DNA from 2 places in the Collinsella sp. AF37-9 genome. Region 2 is predicted to be linked to the other one. Evidence: riboswitches for the same ligand, from Rfam matches in the RefSeq annotation. Region 2 holds a riboswitch; the other holds the start of a gene.

Region 1 (5,504 bases), on a different contig from region 2:
TGCGTACAGGTCGGCGATCACCGTGCGATAAGCGGCTGCAATGGCGTCGGCAAGTTCCTCATCGGTCTTATAGGCAGCGCGCAGGCTCTCCTGCTGCCCATCGCAGCGATCGAGCGTGACCTCAGAGAACGTCTGGATAGGCGCCGGGATGGTCTGGCGTGCAACGTGGGCTTCGCCCTCAAGTGCCTTGACAAACTTAAAGTGCTCGACGAAGGGGTGGCTCTCGCCGCTAATGGGACCGGTTACCACGGCGGTGTCGGCGGTGGTCTCCTCATCGTGGAACATATAGCCCGTACGCGAGGTGCGACGCTCGACGCCGTTCAGCCCCCACATAAAATCGAGGTGCCAGTAGCTGCGGCGAAACTCGCCATCGGTGATGACCTGCAGGCCGGCGGCCTTCTGCTTTGCCACCAAATCGCGAATGGCATCGTCCTCGACAGCCTTAAGCCCCTCGGCATCAAGCGTGCCTGCCGCATAGGCAGCGCGGGCATCCTTTACGGCCTGCGGACGAAGAAAACTGCCGACGATATCGGCGCGAAACGGCGCGTTCAGCGTGGTTAAAGCACTCATAGATATCTCCCTTTGCATTGGTTGCTTTACTGGGACAGAGTATGAGCGCTCATATGGCCATCGTAAAATATACGTTTACAACAGTTTGATATAGATGATTCCTATATCAGTCTGGACTGCCATAAAGAAATTTGACCCGCGCGGAGCACAGCAGCCTAGATATGCTGACGAATCGCGTCGATATAGGCCTGCCCGTAGCGCGTGAGTGTTGTGTTCTTGCGTGTGATAATACCGATCTCCATGTACTCGTCCACATCGAGCGGAATCGAGATGATGCCGGGACCGTTGAGCTCGTGACTGATCACGCCTGAGCATACCGTGTAGCCGTTGAGGCCCATGGCCAGGTTGAACAACGTCGCACGGTCGCGCACGCGGATATTCTTGCGGCGTTCAAAGGTCGAGGTCAGTTCCTCGGAATAATAAAACGAGTTGTAGCTGCCCTGCTCGTAGGATAAAAACGGATAGTCCTCGAGATCTTCGAGCGTCACGCTGGCGTGGTCCGCCAGTGGATGGTCGGCGCATACAAAGACATGCGGCGTGGCGCAGAAAAGCCCCTCGAATACGAGCTCGTTGGCCGCCAGCATGCGCTCGATAACCTCGCGGTTATGCTCGGATAAGTACAGGATGCCCAGTTCGCTTTTCATATGCGCGACGTCCTCGATAATCTCGTGAGTCTGTTCCTCGCGCAGGGTAAAGTCGTAACGTGCGGCATCGAACTCGCGGATCACGTCGACAAACGCGTTGACGGCAAAGGAATAATGCTGGCAGCTCACGCTAAAGTGCGGCACCTGCTCGGACGCGCCCTTGTACTTGCCTTCAAGCAGATCGGCCTGGTCGAGCACCTGTCGCGCGTAGCCCAAGAAGGTCTCGCCCTCCTCGGACACAATGACACCCTTGTTGGTGCGCTCAAAGATATGCACACCCATCTCGTTTTCGAGATCGCGAATCGATGCGGTGATCGAAGGCTGCGACACAAAGAGCCGGCGCGAGGCCTCGGTGATGCTGCCGCATTCGGCAACTTTGACGACATACCTGAGCTGCTGAAGCTTCATAGCGCCCTCCCTAGACGTTCGTGACGTCGAAACCCGTCGCATCCATCTGACGCATAAACGGCGGCATCTCCCCCGTCGCGGCGCAGGCGGCAATCTGATGCAGAGCCCCAGCGACCGCATCGTCTACCGCAGCGCCGATATGCCAGCGCGCGGCAGCCGTGACAGCCTCGTTGGCATTGGCGACTGCAACGGAGTTGGGAACGGCATCGATCATTGGCAGATCGTTATCGGAATCACCGAATACGGCCACCTCGTCGAGCGTCAGGTCCAAAGCGCGTGCCAGCTCCAGCGCGGCGCAACCCTTGTCCCAACCTGCTGGAAGGATATCGAACAGGCGCACACGATTGTTGGGAAACACGAGTGAGAGCTCCGGTACCTCAGCGGCAACGCGCTCACGTAGCTCCTCGAGCTCCTCACGCGAGCGGGCGCTCCAGATATTCGCCTTGTATACCGGGGCATCATCGACAGCGGGACGGCACGGAGCCTCTTCGCCTTTGAGCCATGCGTTGCCGCCCGACTCCATGGCGCGACGCACGCGCTCGGGGTCGCTCGTCACGCAATAGGCATCGTTATCCCAAAAGTCGTCACCCAGGCTGTAGACCTTTAGATAGGTATCGTCGGTCTCTTGCTCGAGGTAATCGGCCAGACGCATCAGGGCATCGTTGTCGGTCGCGCGCGAAGCGACCGCCTGACCGTCGACAAACATGACTTGGCCGTTGCAGAACGCACCGGTCGAAAAGCACTCGGAACGATTTTTGAACATCCAGCCCATCGCGGACGGCTGGCGACCCGAAACCGGGCCAAAGTGCAGACCCGCCGCCTGCATGGCATGAATACCCTCAATGGCGTAGTCACTGGCGCCGTCATGCCCGGCTGGAATCAGCGTATCGTCCATATCGGTCAGCACAAGTTTGATCATAGAGTCCCCCAGTCATTTTCACCGTAACCATTGTAACGACCTACCAATAAGGGACAGGTTTATTTTGGCAGGTTTTATCTGGGAAAATGCAGCGCCCCTGTCGCCACCTGCCAAAATAAATCTGTCCCTTTTTGGCAGGTGCGCTAGTATAGGGAACAACAGATTCGATGCGGGAGTGCCGGCGGTGCAAACCACAAGGCTGAGAGGGCATAGGGCCCAATCCTTTGAACCTGTCAGTTAATGCTGGCGTAGGGAGCATGCCGCCTTTACAGGGGCGCTGTCTATGCACAGCGCCCCTTTTCTATGCCAAGGAGGCATGTGCAGTGATTGATTCGGAACAGCTTAAGCAACATATGGTCAAGGCCGTGGAGGAGATTCGCGCCACCAATCCGATGGCCGGCTCCATCACCAACACGGTGACGATCGACTTTGTCGCCAACGCGCAGCTCGCCGTGGGCGGTTCGGCCGCCATGGTCTATCTGCCCGACGAGGGCGAGGCGCTCGTTGCCGGCGGCGGCGCCATCTATCTCAACATGGGCACGCTCTTCCCCATCTACGAACAGACGATTCCCCGCGCGGCCAAGGCGGCACACGACGCCGGCAAGCCCTGGGTGCTCGATCCGGTGGGTCTGGGCATCGGTAGCCTGCGCACCCAGCTGGTAAACGAACTCAAGCAGTACAAGCCCGCCATCGTGCGCGGCAACGCCTCCGAGATCATCGCGCTCGCCGGCCTGTGGGGTCTTGAGGGCGAGGCAGCCGATCTGAGCCGCGTGCGCGGTGTCGATACCACCGACACGGTCGACGCCGCCCGCGATGCCGCTGTGGCGCTCGCTCGCTACACCGGCGGCGCCGTAGTGGTCTCGGGCGAAGTCGACCTGATCACCGACGGCACGACGGTAGCCAAGTCCTACGGCGGCAGCCCGCTCATGTCCAAGATCACCGGCTGCGGTTGTTCGCAGGGCGGTGTGCTGGCTGTGTACGCCTGCGCTGCCGATCCGTTTACGGCAGCCATCTGTAGCACCGCCGTCTACAACGTTGCCGGCACGCGTGCCGCCGCTGTCGCCGATGCCCCGGCAAGCTTTAAGGTCGCCTTTATCGACGAGCTCTATCGCGCAACCGCCCAGGACATCGCCGATAACCAACTCGAGCTCGAGGAGGCATAAGCCATGTCCGAGCCCGCAACCAATGCCGGCATGAACACGCTCGTCGCCGTGGCCATCGCCCCATGCGGCACCGGCGATGAGCTGTCCGCCGAGGTCGCCGAGGTCGTGCGCGTCATTCGCGAGAGCGGTCTTCCCAACCGCACCACCTCGATGTTCACCGAGATCGAGGGCGACTGGGACGAGGTCATGCAGGTCGTGCGCGACGCGACCTTTGTGTTGGCGAGCAAGGGCATCCGCACCGAAGTCGCGCTCAAAGCCGATATTCGACCCGGATTTACCGACACCATGACCGGCAAACTCGAGCGCATGGAAGCACAAATCAAAAAGCAGGAGGAAGCACGATGAGCATCCGCGACAACCTTGATATCTCGGCCTATCTGGTGCTCGGCCCCGAAAACACCCTCGGACGCCCCGTGGGCGATGTGGTGGCCCAGGCACTCGACGCCGGCTTTACCTGCATCCAGGTGCGCTCCAAGGTGGCAAGTGCCCGCGAGATCATCGCGCTGACCGGCGACGCCGCGCAGGCAATCGCACGGGCCGGCAAGACCGGTCAGGTCGCCTTGCTCATCGACGACCGTCTGGACTGTGTGCTTGCCGCGCGCGAGCAGGGTATTGCTGTCGACGGCGTGCACGTGGGTCAGAGCGATATTCCCGTCGAGGCCTGTCGCAAGCTGCTGGGCCCCGATGCCATCGTGGGCCTTTCGGCCCGCTGCGAGGAAATGCTCGAGTACGTCAAGACCGCCGACATGAGTTTGGTCGATTACCTGGGCATCGGCCCACTCCACGAGACCGAGACCAAGCGCGACTGCGGACGCGCGGCCGACGGCTCTATCATCACCAAGAGCTTTGAGGACCTGGCCGCACTCCACGCGGCAAGCCCCGTGCCCATCGTGGTGGGCGGCGGCGTCAAGACGGCCGACCTACCGCAGCTCAAGGCCACTGGCGTCGACGGCTTTTTCGTAGTGAGCGCCGTCTGCAGCGCCGACGACCCCCACGCCGCAGCCAAGGAGCTCGTCGATACCTGGCAGCAGGCATAGGCCTATGCCGAGCAGTTGCTCCGCAGCCTCACATCTTCAATAGCGAAAAAGCGCATCCCAGTTTGGACGTCCATTCCGGGATGCGCTTTCCGTTTGCAGCTCCATTGGGAAACCGCATCCCATTCTGAACGTAAATTCCGGGATGCGCCTTCCGCTGAGCGCGCGGCAGTTTGCCCTACTCTGCCAGATACGCTTCCAGCGCGGGCAACGTCGCTTGCGCATCGTGGCGGCCGATCTGATAGATGCGCTCGAGCTCATCCGGTTCGCGACACAGCGACGGCACCTTTACCGATTCGCTCGGCCGCACCACAAAGACCTCGCCAGCGGCCTCGCGACGCGCTAGGTCATCGAGCGTGGCGTTGTAGACCTCGTGCCGATGCTCAAGCGCCGCAACAAATTCCGGATAGTGACGATACACGCGACGCAGCATGGGCATCACGCTATTGGGCTGCTTTACAAAGCCCGCCGGCTGCGTCAGCACCACCACGTTGCGGTCATAGCCCTGCGCAAACAGCCAGGCGCTGGGAATGGAATCGGCAACGCCGCCGTCCAGATACTTATGCCCCTCAATGGCGACAGGACGCGTTGCCACGGGAATCGCCGATGACGCCCGGATCCACTCGATATCGCGCTCGTCGCCATAGGGCAAGTCATGGTAGACGGCCTTGCCCGTCTCGATATCGGTGCACGCGCAGGTGAACCGCATGGGGCAGGCACGATAAGCCTTAAGGTCGATGGGATCGCGCTCGATGGGCACCTCGTG
Region 2 (5,504 bases):
GCTGGGACGAGGACTTCGCCAAGTTCGAGCACGTGCTGGCAAACTTCCCCGAGCGCAACGAGGAGTCCTATGCTCAGGTTGCCGCCCGCACCGCAGCCGCCCGTGCCGCCGAGCAGGCTCAGGCCGCTGCCGAGGATGACGAGGATGACGACGACTGGCGCAAGTACCTGTAAACGGTGCGCGTGATGCGATATACCGAGCCGACGGGGGCTGCTCCCGTCGGCTTTTTATTGAGTGGGGAGCTTACGATGAAAAACGTTCTATGCTTTGGTGACAGCAACACCTATGGTTACGATCCGGCGGGCATGCGCGACGGTACCGCGGTGCGCTATGCGCAGGATGTGCGCTGGTGTGGCGTGGTCCAACGTGACTTAGGCGAGGGCTGGCATGTAATTGAAGAAGGCCTCAACGGCCGCACGACGGTACGCGACGACATGTGCCATCTGGACACTAACCTCAACGGTATTCGCGCGCTTCCGATGCTGCTCGAGGCCCATAAGCCGCTGGACGCCATTGTGATCATGCTGGGCACCAACGACTGTAAGACGGTCTTTAACGTGACAGCTTCCGATATCGCCCGTGGCGCCATGGCGCTGATTCGCGCCGTCCGCGCGTTTCCGTGGACCGACGCTGCGCCTTGCCCGCGCATCCTGCTGATGGCTCCTATCAAGATCAAGCCGCAGATCGCCGATGTGTATATGACCGACTTTGACGAGCATTCCGTTGAGGCATCTGAGCTTTTTGGCGAGTACTATGCGCACGTGGCCGAGCAGTTTGGCTGCGACTTTTTGAATGCCGCCGAGTTTGCCGAGCCGGGCGATATCGACTATCTGCATATGATGCCCGAAAGCCACGAGAGCTTGGGACATGCCGTGGCAGCCAAGCTCCAAGAGATGCTCGGTGAGTAGCGCGACCCCAAGCCACCGCAAAGGGGACAGGCACCTTTGCGGTGGTTTTGCCCGGGTAAACGAACGGATTGGCTGCCATATGGGCATGGACGAGCTCATCGACCTCTTTGCCGAGGGCGATGAGCTCGTCTCCAATACCGCTTTTGAGGATTTGGATCTTGCCTACGACGTGGCGAACGGCGCGACCTTCGATGGCGTTGTGTTCCGATCTTGCGAGTTCGATAGCGTTGACTGGAGCGGCTCGACGTTTCGCGACGTGGTGTTTCGCGGTTGCCGCTTTATCCGCTGCAACATGGAAGGCTGCTGGCTCAGCCGCTGCGACTTCGTTGACTGCTCGGCACCGGGACTCAACTTGCTCAAGGCGCGCCTGTCGAGCGTGTCGTTTGGATCGTGCGATTTGAGCTATGCGAACCTTTCGGAGGGACGCATTGGCCCTATGACAGCATGCGATACACGTCTGAGAGAGGCTGCGTTTCAGGGTGCCAAGCTGGGTCAGATACGCCTGGATGGCTGTGACCTGACGCGTGTTGATGTGTTCAAGACGTCGCTTTCCGGCGTTGATGTGTCGCGCTGTACATTTGCAGCGCCCGTTGTTTCGGGCGATTACCATGAGTTGCGTGGCTTGACGGTCAATGCCGAGCAGGCGCTGGCACTCTCGGGTTTGTTGGGAATTCAACTCGCCGACGAATAGGCGCTCTGGTCCTTTGCTCGACCGCTATCTAAAATCAAACCGTCGCAACATTTAATGATTTTTCGCGTTTGCACGATTTTCATCGAATGTTGCGACGGTTTTTGGTGCAAGGTAGCCTGTCTCTTTTTGGCAGGTTACTGGCTATTTAGTACTGCCACATGTGGTTGACAGGGCCGGAGCCTTTGCCCATGTTCAGGCCGGCGGCGAGAGCGCCGGTCAGGTAGGCCTTGCCGGCGTTGATGGCGTCGGCAAGTTCCATGCCCTGGGCCAGCGCGCAAGCGATGGCGGATGAGAGCGTACAGCCGGTGCCGTGCGTGTTGCTGGTCTCAATGCGCTTGTGGCGAAACCACGTAGTGAGCGGATCGCCCAGGTGGTTGCCCTCGTCATCGAGGGGCGCAGGCTCGGCCAGTACGTCGTTGGCCTCGTTGACAAAATGACCGCCCTTAACCAAGGCTGCGCAGCCAAAGCGGCGGGTGAGGAGCATAGCGGCATTTTGTTGCGTGCGCTCGGAATCGACCTCGTAGTCGAGCAGCGTCATGGCCTCGGGAATGTTGGGCGTGATGACCGTTGCCAACGGGAACAGGCGGCGGGTGAGTGCCTCGGAGGCATCCTCGGCAATCAAGCGCGCGCCCGAGGTGGCGACCATGACGGGGTCGACGACCACGTTGGTTGCGTTCCAAGCGCTCAAGCGGTCTGCGATGACTTCGATAATCTCGGCAGAGGAGACCATGCCAATCTTGACGGAACTCGGGCGGATATCGTCAAAGACAGCGTCAATTTGCGCGGCTACGATATCTGGCGAGATATCCTGCACGGCGGTGACGCCCAGTGTGTTTTGCGCTGTGATGGCGGTGATGGCCGTCTCGGCATACAGGCGGTGCGCCGTGATGGTCTTGATGTCGGCCTGAATGCCGGCACCGCCGCTGGAATCGGATCCCGCGATGGATAGAACGGCGGGTACCTTGCTGCGATCCATGTTCGCTCCCTCGTTCGGTCGGATTCAAATGGGTCTTCAATCCGCATTATAAAGATGCCCGGGCCGGCTGTATGCCGATCCCGGGCGGGCGGTGCAATCTTTACGTAAATATAAACAAATGTTCACATGTCAACAATTGACGAGCACCTTGTTGCCGATTGTGGCTCCAATGACGCGTTAATCCTCCATGCCAAGATCGATCGTCGTGCCCTCGAACACCTTGTTGACGGTACGGACGGCGCACATCTTGCCACACATGGTGCAGGTGCCCTCGGTGGCGGCGGGGGATTCCTCGTAGCGCTTCTTACCGGTGACCGGATCGAGAGCACACTTCCACATGGCATCCCAGTCGAGCTTGCGACGTGCCTGGCCCATCTTGTCATCCATGTCGCGGGCGTGCGGCACCTTCTTGGCGATATCGGCGGCGTGCGCGGCAATCTTGGTGGCCATGAGGCCATCGAGCACGTCCTGGGCGTTGGGCAGGCACAGGTGCTCGGCCGGCGTCACGTAGCACAGGAAGTCGGCACCGGAGCTGGCGGAGATGGCGCCGCCGATGGCAGCGGTGATGTGGTCGTAACCCACGCCGATATCGGTCACCAGCGGCCCGAGCACATAGAACGGGGCATTGTGGCACAGGCGCTTCTGCAGTTTCATGTTGGCGGCGATCTCGTCGAGCGCCATGTGACCCGGACCCTCGACCATGACCTGGACGCCGGCAGCCCAAGCGCGCTTGCACAGCTTGCCCAGCTCGATCATCTCAGCGGTCTCGGTGGCGTCGTTGGAGTCGTAGAGGCAGCCCGGGCGGCAGGAGTCGCCGAGCGAAATCGTCACGTCGTACTCGTGGCAGATCTCGAGCAGCTCGTCAAAGTACTCGTAGAAGGGGTTTTCGTTGCCGGTGACCTCCATCCAGCCAAACAGCAGCGAGCCGCCGCGGCTCACGATGTTCATCAAGCGGCCGGTCTCCTTAAAGGTCTTGGTGACCGACTTGTTGATGCCGCAGTGGATGGTCATAAAGTCCACGCCGTCCTCGGCGTGCGCGCGCACGACCTCGAACAGGTCATCCTTGGTAAGCTTGACCAGCGGCTTTTCCATGTAGCCGATGGCGTCGTACATGGGGACGGTGCCCACCATGAGCGGCGTCTCGTCGATGAGCTGCTGGCGGAACTGGCGCGTCTTGCCCGAGTTGGAAAGGTCCATGATGGCGTCGGCGCCAAAGTCCTCGGCGATCTTGACCTTCTTCCATTCCTCGGCGGCATCGGCTTTATCGCCCGAGATGCCCAGGTTGACGTTGACCTTAGTAGACAGGCCCTCGCCGACACCAAAGGCGCGCATGCCTTTTTTGATGTGCACGATGTTGGCGGGAATGGCGATGCGGCCGTCGGCCACGCGCTCGCGGATGTACTCGGGGTCGCGATGCTCTCGCTCGGCGACTTCCTTCATCTGCGGCGTGATCTGCCCGGCGCGGGCGAAGTCGATTTGCGTGACGAGCTTGGGCTCGGTCTGTGTGCTCATTGGCACGGCTCCCTTCGTTGGCATTACCCATATCAGGTTTGCGGGTCAGGGCGGGCGCGCCCAGTCTCAGCCTGCCGTCTTGTCCTGCAAGCTCCCCGTTTATGTAATGGGCTCAAGTATAGCTCGAATGGGTACGATTGGCCTAACGAGCGTGCCTGTGGGGAGGCGAACATGGAAGACAAGCATCTATATCAAGAGACGCAATGGGATGTATCGGCCGAGGAAAGCCGTGCGCACCATGGCCTTGTCGCGATTGGTTTTGCGGTGCTTGCCGTGCTGGTGATTGCCTTTTGTATCTGGACGTTTGGCGGTCACGGCGGCGCTGCATGGGAGTTCGAGGCCGACGATGCCCTGCCGATCATGACAGTGAAGGTTACGGGCGGCAATACCGTTGCCGCGCCGGGCGACTATTGGTATCCGCGCGACGAGTTTGTGCAGCTGCAGTTGAGCGGCGGGTCTATTCCGGGCGAAGAAATCGAACGCGTGACGTATGATGCGGCGCTCAAAACGCTGACGGTGAAGCTCAAGAATCAGGGCGACGTGCCTACGACTATGGATATCGCGCTGACGGAATGGCGCTTGGAGCCCCCATCGGGTGTTGCGGTGTCCGAGGTAGAGCACGTTAAGATTACCTACCAAAATGGCTCGACAAACGAAGTTGCCAAAGCCGACGGCTTGGCGGAATAGACGCCGTGCCTAGGCAGCACATTCAAAAGTAGCGGTGGTCCTACAAGGTCTGTTCGTTCAGGAAGACCAAAGTGTTCTTATTTGAAAGCTCGGGAAAGTGACGATAACCAACGTCAAACGCGGTGAGCCCGCTTACATCCTCGAGCTTGTTTTCTGCCATCCAGCGCACCATGGAACCACGTGCCTTTTTGCTGGCGGTCGACCGTTGGATGGGCTTCCCGTTGCGGATACCCTCGCCAAAGAGGCATGTGACGGCCGTGGCGTCGCCCGCGAGGTGGGGCAGAACGGTTTTGGCATACTCTACGCTGGCGAGGTTGACGATCGTAGCGTTGGAGCCCGCCGGAGCGATGGCCCGCGCGAGCTTGTCGTTCCAAAACGCGTAGAGGTCTCGGGCATCGTCAACGGCGAGCTTCGCGCCCATCTCCAGCCGATACGGTTCGACGGCATGAAAGGGACGAACGCACCCGTAGAGGCCGGAGAGGATCCACAGATGGTCTTGCAGCCAGGCAAGCTGCGCGGAATCCATCACCTCGGGTGCCATGCTCTGGTATTGAATCCCGTGATAGGACATGACGGCAGGGGAGAGGTGACGGGCGAGTACGGGATTGTCGAGATCGCCGCTTTTCAGGATGGGCCCGAACTCATGCAGGGTGTTGAGGCAAGGTCCCAGCAGTTTGTCACTCACGTTCCACAGCGCCTGCAGGCCGCCGCTGCCTTCATTCCGCTCGAT

Evidence for each region. A riboswitch is a leader RNA that binds a small molecule or an ion and turns the genes downstream of it on or off. The one in region 2 is predicted to bind thiamine pyrophosphate.
Region 1: linked by a shared signal. The riboswitch ahead of thiM (hydroxyethylthiazole kinase) and the one ahead of thiC (phosphomethylpyrimidine synthase ThiC) in region 2 are both predicted to bind thiamine pyrophosphate.

What each region holds. Positions count from the first base shown of each region.
Region 1 is NZ_QROQ01000002.1:94,015-99,518, reverse strand. It holds gene DW024_RS01240 (5-methyltetrahydropteroyltriglutamate--homocysteine S-methyltransferase) at 1-570, opposite strand, end outside; gene DW024_RS01235 (LysR family transcriptional regulator) at 726-1,622, opposite strand; gene DW024_RS01230 (HAD-IIB family hydrolase) at 1,633-2,541, opposite strand; TPP riboswitch at 2,703-2,813, shown strand; gene thiM (hydroxyethylthiazole kinase) at 2,865-3,704, shown strand; gene DW024_RS01220 (thiamine-binding protein) at 3,708-4,049, shown strand; gene DW024_RS01215 (thiamine phosphate synthase) at 4,046-4,741, shown strand; gene DW024_RS01210 (patatin family protein) at 4,917-5,504, opposite strand, start outside.
Region 2 is NZ_QROQ01000022.1:267-5,770, reverse strand. It holds gene DW024_RS07240 (TIGR02452 family protein) at 1-173, shown strand, start outside; gene DW024_RS07235 (SGNH/GDSL hydrolase family protein) at 249-908, shown strand; gene DW024_RS07230 (pentapeptide repeat-containing protein) at 988-1,599, shown strand; gene thiD (bifunctional hydroxymethylpyrimidine kinase/phosphomethylpyrimidine kinase) at 1,745-2,575, opposite strand; gene thiC (phosphomethylpyrimidine synthase ThiC) at 2,753-4,087, opposite strand; TPP riboswitch at 4,080-4,195, opposite strand; gene DW024_RS07215 (hypothetical protein) at 4,259-4,774, shown strand; gene DW024_RS07210 (YaaA family protein) at 4,815-5,504, opposite strand, start outside.